Regions from separate parts of the Bacillus sp. JJ864 genome, predicted to be linked through region 2. Evidence: riboswitches for the same ligand, from Rfam matches in the RefSeq annotation. Region 2 holds a riboswitch; the other holds the start of a gene.
The links. Region 2 has a riboswitch for S-adenosylmethionine ahead of V7024_RS22700 (hypothetical protein). Riboswitches for the same ligand answer to the same signal wherever they lie in the genome.
Positions count from the first base shown of each region.

Region 1: another riboswitch for S-adenosylmethionine. It lies ahead of V7024_RS19080 (Na+/H+ antiporter NhaC family protein); the one in region 2 lies ahead of V7024_RS22700 (hypothetical protein).

Region 1 covers NZ_JBALLY010000135.1:12,184-18,878, reverse strand. Annotated here, with positions in the region: gene V7024_RS19100 (sodium-dependent transporter) at 1-573, shown strand, start outside; gene V7024_RS19095 (hypothetical protein) at 605-772, opposite strand; gene V7024_RS19090 (murein hydrolase activator EnvC family protein) at 919-2,178, opposite strand; gene gltP (glutamate/aspartate:proton symporter GltP) at 2,610-3,881, shown strand; SAM riboswitch class I at 4,318-4,423, shown strand; gene V7024_RS19080 (Na+/H+ antiporter NhaC family protein) at 4,521-5,837, shown strand; gene V7024_RS19075 (flagellar basal body rod protein) at 6,127-6,483, shown strand; gene V7024_RS19070 (PspA/IM30 family protein) at 6,530-6,695, shown strand, end outside.
Region 2 covers NZ_JBALLY010000201.1:1,763-8,457, forward strand. Annotated here, with positions in the region: gene ybaK (Cys-tRNA(Pro) deacylase) at 1-363, opposite strand, end outside; gene rraA (ribonuclease E activity regulator RraA) at 485-970, shown strand; gene V7024_RS22680 (VOC family protein) at 1,355-1,810, shown strand; gene V7024_RS22685 (YwiC-like family protein) at 1,965-2,687, shown strand; gene V7024_RS22690 (phosphotransferase) at 3,084-3,875, shown strand; gene V7024_RS22695 (hypothetical protein) at 4,100-4,291, opposite strand; SAM riboswitch class I at 4,439-4,537, shown strand; gene V7024_RS22700 (hypothetical protein) at 4,638-4,889, shown strand; partial or broken gene V7024_RS22705 (NAD(P)H-dependent oxidoreductase) at 5,199-5,366, shown strand; gene V7024_RS22710 (group-specific protein) at 5,406-5,774, shown strand; gene V7024_RS22715 (serine hydrolase domain-containing protein) at 5,813-6,695, opposite strand, start outside.

The DNA of each region.
Region 1 (6,695 bases), on a different contig from region 2:
GTCTTTGTTACTGTACTTGCAGGACTAGCAATTTTTCCGGCAATTTTTGCATTAGGTGTTAGTCCGACAGAAGGACCTGGATTATTATTTATCGTTCTTCCAGCTGTATTTGGAGAAATTCCTTTCGGGCATTTTTTCTTTATTTTATTCTTAATTCTGTTTTTCTTTGCAACAATCACATCGGCAATTTCTATGCTGGAAATTGTTGTTGCTTCTGTAGCGAAAGAGGATGAGAAGAAGCGTCCATCAGCATCACTCATCATTGGATTACTCATTTTCGTAGTTGGAATTCCAGCGGCTTTATCATTTGGAGTTTTGAGTGATGTGAAATTTTTCGGAAAGACATTTTTTGATTTAGTAGACTTTATGGTGAGCAACATATTACTTCCGTTTGGCGTGTTAGCCATTTCGCTCTTTGTACCAAATAAAATGAAGAAAGAGTTGTTAATGCAAGAATTAGAGGTCAAAGAAACAAGTGGGAAAATATTATTTTATGTATGGTTCTTCTTGCTTCGTTATATCATTCCGATTACAGTTATTCTTGTATTTTTAAATGTTATTGGTGTATTTTAGTTAAAAAAGACGGAGAATATTCTCCGTTTTTTTATGATGTAGAAGTTTGTAATAGACGAGTATATGTTTTAAAAGCTACAACGGCTGCGATGAAGGAACCGATAAAAAAGATACCGGATCCAACTACTGAAAATATTCGGCCTATAAATGTCTCTTTGGCTTCTTGTAATACTGCAACTGCCTGTGATTCTTGAACCATGTGTGGACCTCCTCAAAAAAGCTTTTATGTTATTGTATGTGTAATGCCTAGAAGGTGTTCAATATCGAAAAATAATAAGAAGTATATAAAGAGTGGTTGGCTTATTTTACATAAATAAAAAAACTCGGCAATTGCCGAGTTTTTTATTACAGCCCTATATAAGGTGATGGATCAACAGCGTTTGTTTTTGTTTGATTCCATTCACCGATATGAAGTTCGAAATGTAAATGCTGTCCATAAGACTGTCCAGTATTCCCCATAAATCCAAGTTGTTGTCCTTGTTTCACTGTTTGTCCGACAGAAACGGAACGGCTGCTCATATGAGCGTAAACAGTTGTATACGTTTTTCCGTTTATACGGTGTGATAAATACACAACATTTCCATAGCTAGTAGATAAATCGGAACGAATTACGACACCGTCGGCAGCTGCTATAATTGGCACTGTTCCTGATGCAGCAATATCAATTCCTTTATGATTGTCCATTTCACGTGCACCAAATCCTGAAGTTTTCGATCCAGCTGCTGGTTTGATGAAACCGCCAGTACTTTCTCCTTGAGGTGCAGGGGCAGTTGGAGATGAAGGAGCAGTTTGCTGTTGCCCTTCAGCCTTTTTCGCTTCAGCAGCTTTTTTAGCGTCTTCAGCTCGCTTGTCCTCTTCAATTGCATTTTGGACAGCTTTTCGCTGATTTTCTAAAATACCTTTTGATTCTTCTAAGCTTTCCATCTCAGAATCTATTTTTGAAGCTTTTGCGTGCAAGTCAGCAATTAAAGTTTGTTGTTGTTGTTGATTTGCTTGAAGTTCTTGCTGTTGTTTCTGTAATGTTTGCTCCGCCTCTTTTAGTTGTTGTTCTTTTTTCTCAACCGCTTCTTTTTCTTTTTTAACGGTATCCTGGTCGTGTGTTTGTTGTTTTATGATATCTGTATCACTATTTAAAATTAAACTAACAGAATACACATTTTCTAATAGTTCTGCAATATTATTCGTATTAATTAATACCTCAGTAATTAAATTTGTACGGGGTTTTTCTTGCATAGATTGTAATCTTTGCTTAATTAATTCTTGACGTGTATTGATTTGCTTTTGCAATTCTTCAATATGCTTTTTTTTCTCTGTGATACTTGCTTGTGTTTTTTCAATTTCCGTTTTTGTTGCTTTTAAATCTGCCTCATTTTTATTAATAGAAGCAGTTAATTCATCAATCTTTTTCTGTAAATCTTGTATTTCTTTTTCTATTTTTTGTTTTTCTTCTACTTTCATATGTAATTCTTGTTGCTTACCGTCTAGTTGTGATTGAATATTAGATAATTTATCTTGACTCGTCTCCGCATACGCTGTCGAAAGCACGGGAGAAACGAAAATAGTACCGGCTGTCAATAAACTAAACGCAGTTATTTTTTTGTTCATCTGCCTATCTCCTTTCCCTATGTTTCTATCTAATCATAGAAAGGCGAAAAATGTCTATTGTTGTAATGATAATGTAAAAAAATATTTAAGGAATTGTTATTAAATGGCGAAAATTAGAAGAATTTTACGTCTTAATTGTTCGTTTCTATGACTTGTATTAATTTATCGTAGTAAATAGATTCAGTGCAATAAATAAGAAATAAGGAATCGTTCTCATGTGAGGTTTCCTAACATGGTTTTATTCTTGTCAACAAAAATATTTGCATACTGGTAAACTTATTTAGTTGTCAGATTTCTATTTTTGTCTTATCATTTTAGGAGGGGAAGAAAGTATTGAATAGTCGAACAATATTTAATACTTCTATTTTCATATTTTATAGAAAAATAGAATGTGAAAATTAAGAACATCTAAGAAGGGGGTTGCAGCAAGTATGAAAAGAATTGGACTTGCATGGCAAATTTTAATAGGTCTTGCTCTCGGTATTCTTGTAGGGGCAATTTTTTATCAAGATCCGATGGTTGGGAAAGTTTTACAACCGATTGGTGATATTTTTATCCGTTTAATTAAAATGATTGTTGTGCCAATTGTAGTAGCTAGTATTGTTGTTGGTGTTGCCGGCGTTGGAGATGTGAAAAAGCTTGGACGTTTAGGCGGAAAAACAATTATTTATTTTGAAATTATTACAACGATTGCGATTGTTGTTGGTTTATTAGTAGCAAACATATTCCAGCCAGGAAAAGGCGTGAATATGTCAGAATTACAAAAAACAGATATTTCTAAGTATACAGCTACAACAGAGCAAGTACAGCATCATTCATTTGCAGATACGTTTGTAAATATCGTTCCAACGAATATTATGGATTCGTTGGCAAAAGGAGATATGCTTGCAATTATTTTCTTCTCTGTATTATTTGGTTTAGGAGTAGCGGCAATTGGAGAAAGAGGAAAACCAGTTCTGAATTTCTTCCAAGGTGTTGCAGATGCAATGTTTTATGTAACAAACCAGGTAATGAAGTTCGCGCCGTTTGGTGTGTTTGCGTTAATTGGCGTAACGGTTTCTAAGTTTGGTGTAACGTCATTAATTCCATTAGGTAAGTTAGTTATTGTTGTTTACGGAGCGATGATTTTCTTCGTTGTTGTTGTATTAGGTCTTACGGCAAAGTTATTTGGAATTAATATTTTCCAATTCTTTAAGATTTTAAAAGACGAGCTTATTTTAGCATTTTCTACAGCAAGCTCAGAGACGGTTCTACCAAAGATTATGGAAAAGATGGAGCGTTTCGGTTGTCCGAAAGCAATTACATCTTTCGTTATTCCGACAGGTTATTCATTTAACTTAGATGGTTCAACATTATATCAAGCAATTGCGGCAATTTTCTTAGCGCAAATGTATGGTATTCATTTATCTCTTACACAACAAATTACATTGCTTCTTGTATTGATGCTTACTTCAAAAGGGATTGCCGGTGTACCGGGCGTATCATTCGTTGTATTATTAGCAACGCTTCATACAGTAGGTATTCCGTCTGAAGGTTTAGCGTTTATCGCTGGTATTGACCGTATTTTAGATATGGCACGTACAGCAGTAAACGTAGTAGGTAACTCATTAGCTGCAGTTGTTATGTCTAAATGGGAAGGACAATATGACGCAGAAAAAGGACAAGCTTATTTGAAAGAGATCTCAGAGAAGCAAGTAGCTTAATTGATAGAAAGGCCTTCACGGTGCACGTGAAGGCCTTTTTCTATATAAATACAAATTAAAAACCCTTTCTTTTTAGGCGGGCGAGAGGACCTGGCCATGCATAGAAGCGGTCAGTGCCTATTTTGCGACATGCAAGGGTTAAAACAAAAGGAGAAAGCAAATAGCGGCCATGCTGTATTCTGAATAGCAGCGACTTATATGACACAATATATTGCTTCCTTTGTTTCCGTTTTGCTCGTGGTAGGAAAAGGGCTATTCGTTTCTATATGGAGGCAGATGCTTTCGTCCTCCGAAAAAGGAAAGTGATTGTTTCGATAGATATTTGTATAATATCAAAAAAATACCAACTATTTTGATAGAAATAATATTTGACATTTTCTCTTGCAGCAAGTAAAGTAAGGAAAGATTGATTTACACAAAAATATAATATGAAACCTTCTTATCAAGAGAGGCGGAGGGACTGGCCCTACGATGCCTCGGCAGCGGACTCATAATAGAGTGCTGTGCCAAATCCAGCAAGCGATATGCTTGATAGATGAGAAGAGTGTTTCTTATATGATATATAAGACCTCTTCTCTTTAGAAGAGGTCTTTTTCGCTCTTGTGAAGAATAGGTTTAGAAATAGGAGAGGATATAACTTTGGAACAAACAAAAGGAAATGCGTGGGCATTATTGCCACTTGGCATATTTTTAGCGTTATTTATTGGGTCTGGTGTAATTACAGGGGATTTTTATAAGTTACCAATTTTGGTTGCTATTTTAATTGCAGTTGCAGCTGCATTAGTAATGAACAGAAAAGAAAACTTTACAACAAAGGTTGAACGCTTTGCTAAAGGGGCTGGCAATCCAGATATCATGATTATGGTATTGATCTTTGTGTTAGCAGGTGCATTTTCTGAAACGGCAAAGGGTATGGGCGGCGTTGAAGCAACTGTAAACTTAGCTCTTTCTATTTTGCCGCAAGGGTTTTTAGTGGTTGGTTTATTTGTTATCGGTGCTTTTATTTCATTAGCAATGGGAACGTCAATGGGGACGATTGCAGCATTGGCTCCAATTGCAGTAGGGATTAGTGGAAACACGGATATTTCTATGGCGCTTGCTATGGCAACAGTTGTTGGCGGTGCGATGTTTGGCGATAACTTATCTTTTATTTCAGATACGACTATTGCAGCTGTACGTACACAAGGAACGGAAATGAAAGATAAATTTAAAACAAATTTCTTAATTGTATTACCAGCTGCTATTGTTACGTGTGTACTGTTAGTCGTTCTTACGTCAGGCACCCATTCAAATATGACGGCACATGCGTTTAATTGGGTGAAAATTTTACCGTACGCTGGAGTATTAATTACAGCACTACTTGGATGTAACGTACTAGTTGTATTAACTGGGGGAACAGTGCTAGCGGGTATTATTGGGATGGTAGACGGAAGCTATACACTAGCAAGCTTCTTTAAAAGTGTTACAGTAGGAATTAATGGTATGATGGAGCTTGTATTATTAGCAATTTTAATCGGTGGAATGGTTGAAATTATTCAATATAACGGTGGTATTCATTATTTAATGAATGTGCTAACGCGTAATATTCGTTCGAAAAAAGGTGCAGAATTTGGAATTGCTGGTCTTGTAAGTATGACAAATATGTGCACAGCAAATAATACGATTTCTATTATTTTCACAGGTCCACTAGCAAAGAATGTTGCAGACCAATATAATATTGATCCGAAAAAATCTGCGAGCTTGTTAGACTTATTCTCATGTAGCGTACAAGGATTAATCCCATACGGTGCGCAAATGTTAACGGCGGCAGGATTTGCTTCACTTTCACCAATTGAATTATTACCGTACTCATTTTATCCAATGTTAGTTGCGGTTTGCGGTATTATCTCAATTATAATTAATTTCCCGCGTCTCTCGCCTAAAGCTGAGAAAAAGGAATATCAAAAAACAGCATAATGAACAAAAGAGGATGTCTTATAGAAGGCATCCTCTTTTGTTTTGGATATCACAACGATAGAACTCCATTTTAATTTTTCAACATATAAGTCGCTGCTAGGGCTGGCCAGATGCTCTCGACCGCTTAAAAAGAAAAAGGGTTCTTATGTCGATTTTTTAATTTGTATTTATATAGGTCTGATAATAAATAGGACTTAAGTCTGAGAGAAAAACGGTTCTTAAGCTCGTTATAGAAAAACGAAAAGATAGGTAAGATAAGAGTATCAAAACGAAGGGAGGCAAGCACAAGATGAAACAATTTTTAGCGTTTATGGCAGCCGGTATTTTGGCTTTAATTGCTCTTGGAAGTCTTGCTGGTATTGTAGGATTAGCAATTGGAGCAGGGATTGTGTATTGGAGCTATAAATCATTTGTGCGAGCACAATCATTTTTTGGAAAGTTAGCTTGGGGGATCGTTGGTTTAATTGGCTTGTCAATTGCCCTATCTCATTCTCCAGCGTTAATCGGTATTGCGGCATTAGTCGTTCTATACTACGGATACCGTGAATGGAAAAAAGAGAAGCATGTAGTAGATGTTGATTCAGATAGCTCGAAGCCATATAGCAATTTTGAAGATGAGTGGAACAGATTAATGAAAAATAACTAATATGAAATAACAAAATATAATAGAGTAGAAGAGAGGAAGATTATAAATGAAACAATCATTATTCGGACGTGTACGTGATGCAGTACTTGCAGATTTTCATAATGTATTAGACGAGAAAGAAAGAAAAAATCCAATTGCGATGTTAAATCAATATTTACGTAATAGCGAGCGTGAGGTAATAAAAATTGAAAAATTAATTGAGCGTCACAAAA
Region 2 (6,695 bases):
TGCAGCAGACTCATCAATAAAGAGTGGATAATTTTTCTTCACACCAAGTGGGGAAACACCGCCGCGTATGTATCCTGTTAATCCGAGTATTTCTTTCATTGGAATCATTTCAACTTTTTTATTTTTACTTGCAGATGCCAGCGCTTTTAAATTGAGCTCTTTATGCGAAGGGATACAGGCCATAATTACGCCAGTTTTATCGCCGCGAAGAACGAGTGTTTTAAAGACTTGTTCTAATTGTAAATGAACTTGCTGAGCGACATGTTTCGCATCTAAGTTCTCCTCATCCCATTCATATTCGTGAACTGTATATACGATTTTGTGCTTATCTAACAAACGACAAGCATTTGTTTTACTACTCATGTTACACACTTCCTTTTTGAGTTCTTCTTTTTAGTATACAAAATTTCGCCAATTAAGACAGGGAAAATAAGAAAGGACAAGAATATGTAACATAAATTATGAAAAGAGAAGAGGGAAAATGATGTGGAGAACGACTGATCTTTATGATGCCAATGAAACGGAAGTGCAAGTATGTAAACCATTATTTCAATCATATGGAAAGAAAAAGCAGTTTCATGGGAAAATTGCGACAGTGAAAGTTAAAGATGATAATGTACTCGTAAAAAGGGCACTAGAGATGGTACCAGAGGGAACGGTATTGGTTGTAGATGGAGAGGGTTCAACCAATTGCGCATTACTTGGTGATAATTTAGCAAACATTGCAAGAGAACGGAATTTAGCCGGCATTATTATATATGGATGTGTTCGTGATTGCACAGAGCTTCAAAAAATAGAACTTGGCATTTTAGCAATTGCGACGATGCCAAAGCGAAGTGTGAAAGAAGGGAAGGGAGAAACGAATATTCCTATATCTTTTGGCGGAGTTTCTTGGATTCCAGGAAATTATGTTTATGTTGACGAAGACGGTGTGATTGTAAGTGAAAAAGAAATTCATCATAAGCTATGATATAAAAATAAAGAGATAAAGTAAATTGACACGGTTTAAGAGGAAGTATGGCATTTTAGAATATGAAAATACCATTACGTAAATAGTGAATAAGTTCTTCTTGTAAGGCATACATATATACAGTAGGATCGCGACTTACATATTCGTTTGCCTTTTGAGACACTTCTTACATCATGTAGGGGGTGTCTTTTTTATTCAGTAATACAGTCTTTCATACTATGGCATGACATTGGTAGGTATAAGTACATACAACAGAGGGATGTTGGCATGATCAGATTTTTATATACTGATGGTAATAAAGTGAAATGAATTAACACAGGGAGAAGATTCCCACTAATACTCAGTGTAATGTATCGTATTATTACCAAGAAAGGGATGTAAAACATGATAAAGAATATATATGAAACACATTTACATGTAAGAGATTTAGAGATGGCAATTGATTTTTACCAAAATAAGCTTGGATTAAAGCTAGCAAGAATAATACCTGAAAGGAAAGTAGCTTTTTTTTGGATAGGGGAAGGTAGACAGCAAATGCTTGGATTATGGGAAAAATCAAAAGATACTTCTATTCAACTTAATCATTTTGCTTTTGGAGTAGAATTGAATTTTTTAAGACGGTCTAAAGCTTGGCTAGAAGATAGGGGAATCGAGGTAATTGGAAGTCAAGGAAAAGGGAATGAAGAGCCTATTGTCCAAAGCTGGATGCCAGCAGCAAGTGTTTATTTTCTCGACTACGATGGGAATAAGCTGGAATTTATTTCTCTATTATTTGATGAACTAAACGACCTTGGGTATGTACCTTATTTTAGTGAATGGGAGAAGGAGATAGAAAATTAAAAGGTTTAAAAACTTTTTCACAATGTAAAAAGATTATGGTGTGTTGCTGTACCTGGAATTGTTCAATTATAGACACATTTTCATCAAAAGTCGAAGAATGAAATTATATATAATGAACATTGAGAATCATTTTCGAAGTTGAGGTGTCTATATGATAAAACCAGTCATTCCAAAGCAACATGGTGCATGGGCGATGCTTCTAATCCCGTTTTTGCTGAGTGCTTTCATTGGCAAAGCTACATGGCAACACATACTACTTTTTTTAGCGTGGTTATTTATCTATTTAGCAACATATCCTTTTTTAATGTATATGAAACAAATGCGACAAAAGCGATATTTACATTGGATGCTCATTTATTTTAGTCTTGCTATATTGTTTGGTATAATTCCACTTACATACGAATGGCGTATTCTTTTGTTTGCAATCTATATGATTCCATTATTTTTTATAAACATTTATTTTGCTCGTCAAAAAAATGAACGTGCATTACTGAATGATGTTAGTGCTATTATCGTTTTTTGTATTGGTGGAATGATCAGTTATTATTTCACAATGAAAACAATTGATGAAACAGCATGGCTGATTGCACTTGTTTCATTTTTATACTTTATGGGAAGTACGTTCTATGTGAAAACGATGATTCGAGAAAAGAAAAATCCAACATATCGGTGGATTTCGTGGGGGTACCATTTATTACTTGTAATTGGTACGTTCATTGTATCTCCATGGTTTGTCATTGCCTTTATTCCAAGTTGTATTCGAGCTATCGCTTTATATGGTAAAAAAGTAACTGTTTTAAAAGTGGGTGTGTGGGAAATCGTCAATTCAGTTTATTTTTTCATTGCTACTACAGTATTATTTCAATTGAAGGGCTAATATTAAGTTTACGAATAAAAAGTAAGCATGATTCATACTAAGTAGTTCAGATAACGTGGAGAAATCGTATAAATGGCAGGTTAAATCGAGTATAAAATCACAAAGATTTTATACTCGATTTTTTTGTTGATATGTAAAGGTTTATCATGTTTTCACTGTTGAATTAACAAGTGCAAGAGCACATCAATTATCAGGATGACCATAACCATTGTCATTTCGTTATTTTTAATGCGACTAAAGTTGCTATTCGAGGTGTTAAAAAAAGGGATAGGAAATTTATGTTAAAATATAAAGGCAAGCAAAGTGGTTCCTGTTCCGTTAACGAGCAGGATTGTTGAACAATCGGCATTTGTTTTAAGAGTGTCTAGTTTTTTAATAATGGAGGGGAACTAGCAGATGTCAAACTACGAAAACGAAGAAATGCTAACGGGAGGGAATGTCTCAAACGTATATCGTTCGGAAGGTACTGTTCGACGAGAATTAAAGCAAGAAAGTACCAAAATTCATAAGCTATTAAATCATTTGGAAAACAAAGGTTTTAGTTATGCACCAAAGTTTTTAGGTATTGATGAAAAAGATAGAGAGGTATTATCATTTATTGAAGGAGAAGCTGGTAATTATCCTTTAAAAGAATACATGTGGTCTAATGATGTTTTAAAAGAAATAGCGAAGATGCTCCGTCTTTACCATGATGCTGTGAGTGACTTTCCGTTATCAGATGATTGGAAACCAATGGATAATACTCCAAATAAAATAGAGGTTGTATGCCACAATGATTTTGCAATATACAACATTATTTTTAATCACGAAAAACCAGTAGGTATTATTGATTTTGATGTTGCTGGTCCTGGTCCAAGACTTTGGGACATAGCCTATACTCTTTACACTTGTGTCCCCTTAAGTAGAGTTTATCATACTGAAACCGGTGAGGCAGTTTATTATAATTTATTACAGCATGCCGACCGAATAAAACAAAGAGTTAAATTGTTTTTTGAATCCTACGGTGAGGGTATGGAAGAAGATTATTTGGAGATGGTATTGCTACGATTAGAAGGGTTATGTAAATACATGAAAAGAAAAGCCAAAGAAGGCGATATAAATTTCCAAAAAATGATAGACGAAGGACACCTTGAACATTATCAAAATGATATTAAATTCATTCGTGAACATGGAAAAGAGTGGATTTAATGAAATAAGTCTTATACAAAAATAAAGCTCAGAGTCCTATAGGGACTTTGAGCTTTTTGGCGTGTTATTTAGCTCGTTATTTTAGATTTTCTCCACAATAACTGAACTACTTAGATTCATACGTGCTTACTGCATGTAAAAGCCAGATTGAGCGTGCTTTCCATCAGTGGGGGATGAAGAAAACCCTCCACTGATGGAAGTTTCACTTTATTGTTGGGCATTTTTTATTCTTGAGCTAAAACTTCCGCAGTACTATCACACTGTTGCAAAGCATGTTGAACAGCTTGTAAAGATTGTTCAATACGTTGACGATTATCTGATTTCTCAACTGTTTGTAAGGCGTTTTGTAAACAGTCCTTTGCTTCGTGTAAAGCTTGGCAAGAATCTTGAACGTGACCGCGTGCATTTTTTTGCATGACTGCACCTCCTTTGGTCTTATACATTTGTAGTATGAGCAAAACGATATAAAATATCATAGCATTCAAAAAAATAAATCCTGATTATTCTTATAAGAATTGACTTTTTGGATTGCACTCATTATAGTAAGAGATAAAGTGAATATTTTCTTATCCAGAGAGGTGGAGGGACTGGCCCGATGAAACCCAGCAACCGCAATGCAGGTGCTAATTCCAGCAGAACAGTTTTGTTCTGACAGATAAGAAGGAAGAGATATATACCGCTTCTTCTTATCGAAGAGGTTTTTTTATTGCAAAAAAACCGATAATGAAAAATGGACAACGAGAAAAAAGGAGCGAGCATACTATGACACTTGAGAAATATATTACACTACGTAATGCAATTTATAATTATATAGAAGAGAAGGAAGAGCCGATTACATTATTGGATATTCAACAACATATTACTACTGAACATGAAGGGAAATTTGCGAAGAAGATGCTGCAGCAATTTTATTTATTGCGACTGCTAGATGAACTAAAATTAGATGGAAAAATTACTTTAGCAGAGCAACATAAATGTATAGATGATAAGGGAATTTACTACATAGTAAAATAACAAAAAGGGAGTTACGCTCCCTTTTTTATAGTGGTATTTATTTGAAAATTCATTCTATTTGATAAGCGTTATGTAGATAAAAAGACTGTGCTATGCAGTCTTTTTATAAGGAAATGGTGCTGAGTGTGTAGTGTTAAAAAATTAAATGTGCCCCAAAAGATGGGCGTTCTCGGCTAAAAAATAAAAAAGACACCATCGCCGAATAGGTGTCAGTCGTTTTGTCGAAGAGGTTTGCCCTTTGACATGTATTAGAATATCATGTGAGTGCAAAAAAAGTCAAAAGGGAATTAAAGGAAAGTGCTGTTTGCGATGAACATATTAATTGTATATGCCCATCCAAACCCTTCTAGCTTCAATGCTGCAATTTTGAAACATGTGAAAATAGGATTGAAAGAGATGAAATATTCTGTAACTGTTCTTGGTTTGTATAAAGAATACTTTAGCTCTGTGCTGACGTTTGATGAGGCAAAAAAGAGAGGAATGGTTATAAAAAATGTATGAAAAGGCAACGGGATTATGGAAAATAGAGAATTAATTTACAAAATTATGAGTGTATGTAAAAGAGAAGATGATTTATTTTGTTCTTATCTTAAGTGTTTATCTGATATAAAGGAGAAAAGCGAGCAATTTTCTAAAGTCAAACAAGAAGTGCGAGAAGAGTATCTTATAAAAGGCATTTGTGAAAGAGAAGTGGATATTTTAGTAGAGCAAAGTGAACAAGTTGCAGATTTGTATGTACCTAAGTTTCTCCGATGGGAATTTTTACGAGAAAATGTCCATTATATAGAAGATATCTGTTCTATGGTATTTCAATTAAAACCGTTATGTCTTTCAGAAGAACAATGGAAATATGTAATTACAATTATTGAGAAAGAGCTGTCATGAGACAGCTCTTTTCGTAACAAAAATTTAGGGATTTAAACTTAATTAGAGGACTCTTTCTGTAAATATTCAGCAATTTGTAAATACATATTGCTATATGCGGATTGTATTTCTCCATTATGATTCGCATTGGAAGAAAAGTGAACGATAACCATATGTGCAGTTGGATCGATATATAATCGTTGTCCATAACTGCCTAGTACTTCAAATGCATTATGTTCATTATGGGAGATCCACCACTGATTATGATAAGAATATTCCTCACCATCGCCGACTGGAAGTTCGTATTTTTGTAAATGTTTAATTTCTTCAATAATAGAAGAAGAAATAATTTGTTTTCCGTCGTATACACCATTGTCGACAATCATTTCCCCGAATCTTGCCATGTCTCGAGCTGTGGTATTTAATCCTGCACTCGCTTGTTCCACTCTTGTTTCATCAACAACGTAATATGCATTTTCTTCTGCGCCAATTGGTGACCAAATCCGTTCACTTACTAGATCTGCGAGTGATTTTCCTGTTACGGTACGAAGGATCCATGCTAGTGTTTCAGCAGAACCGTTATTATATGAAAATGTTTCTCCTGGAGCAGCGGTTTCGTTTGCTTCTAGCAACATGTCGTATATTGTTACTGGACCATCATATTTTTTACTGCGAGGAAGAAGGTTGCTTGCTAAATATAATTGTGCATCTTGATTATCTAATCCAGCTTGCTTAAAACCGTGAGTTGGATATTCTACTGAAACTTGCATATCTAATAGTTGTTGAATTGTTGCTATTCCAAATGGTGTCCCTTTTAATTCTTTTACATAAGTTTCTGCAGTTGCGTTAGGCTGCAGCTTTCCTTCTTCAAGGAGGGTATTAACGAGCAACCCTGTAAATACTTTTGCTACCGATGCCATACCGTGTGGTTCGTTTTCTTTA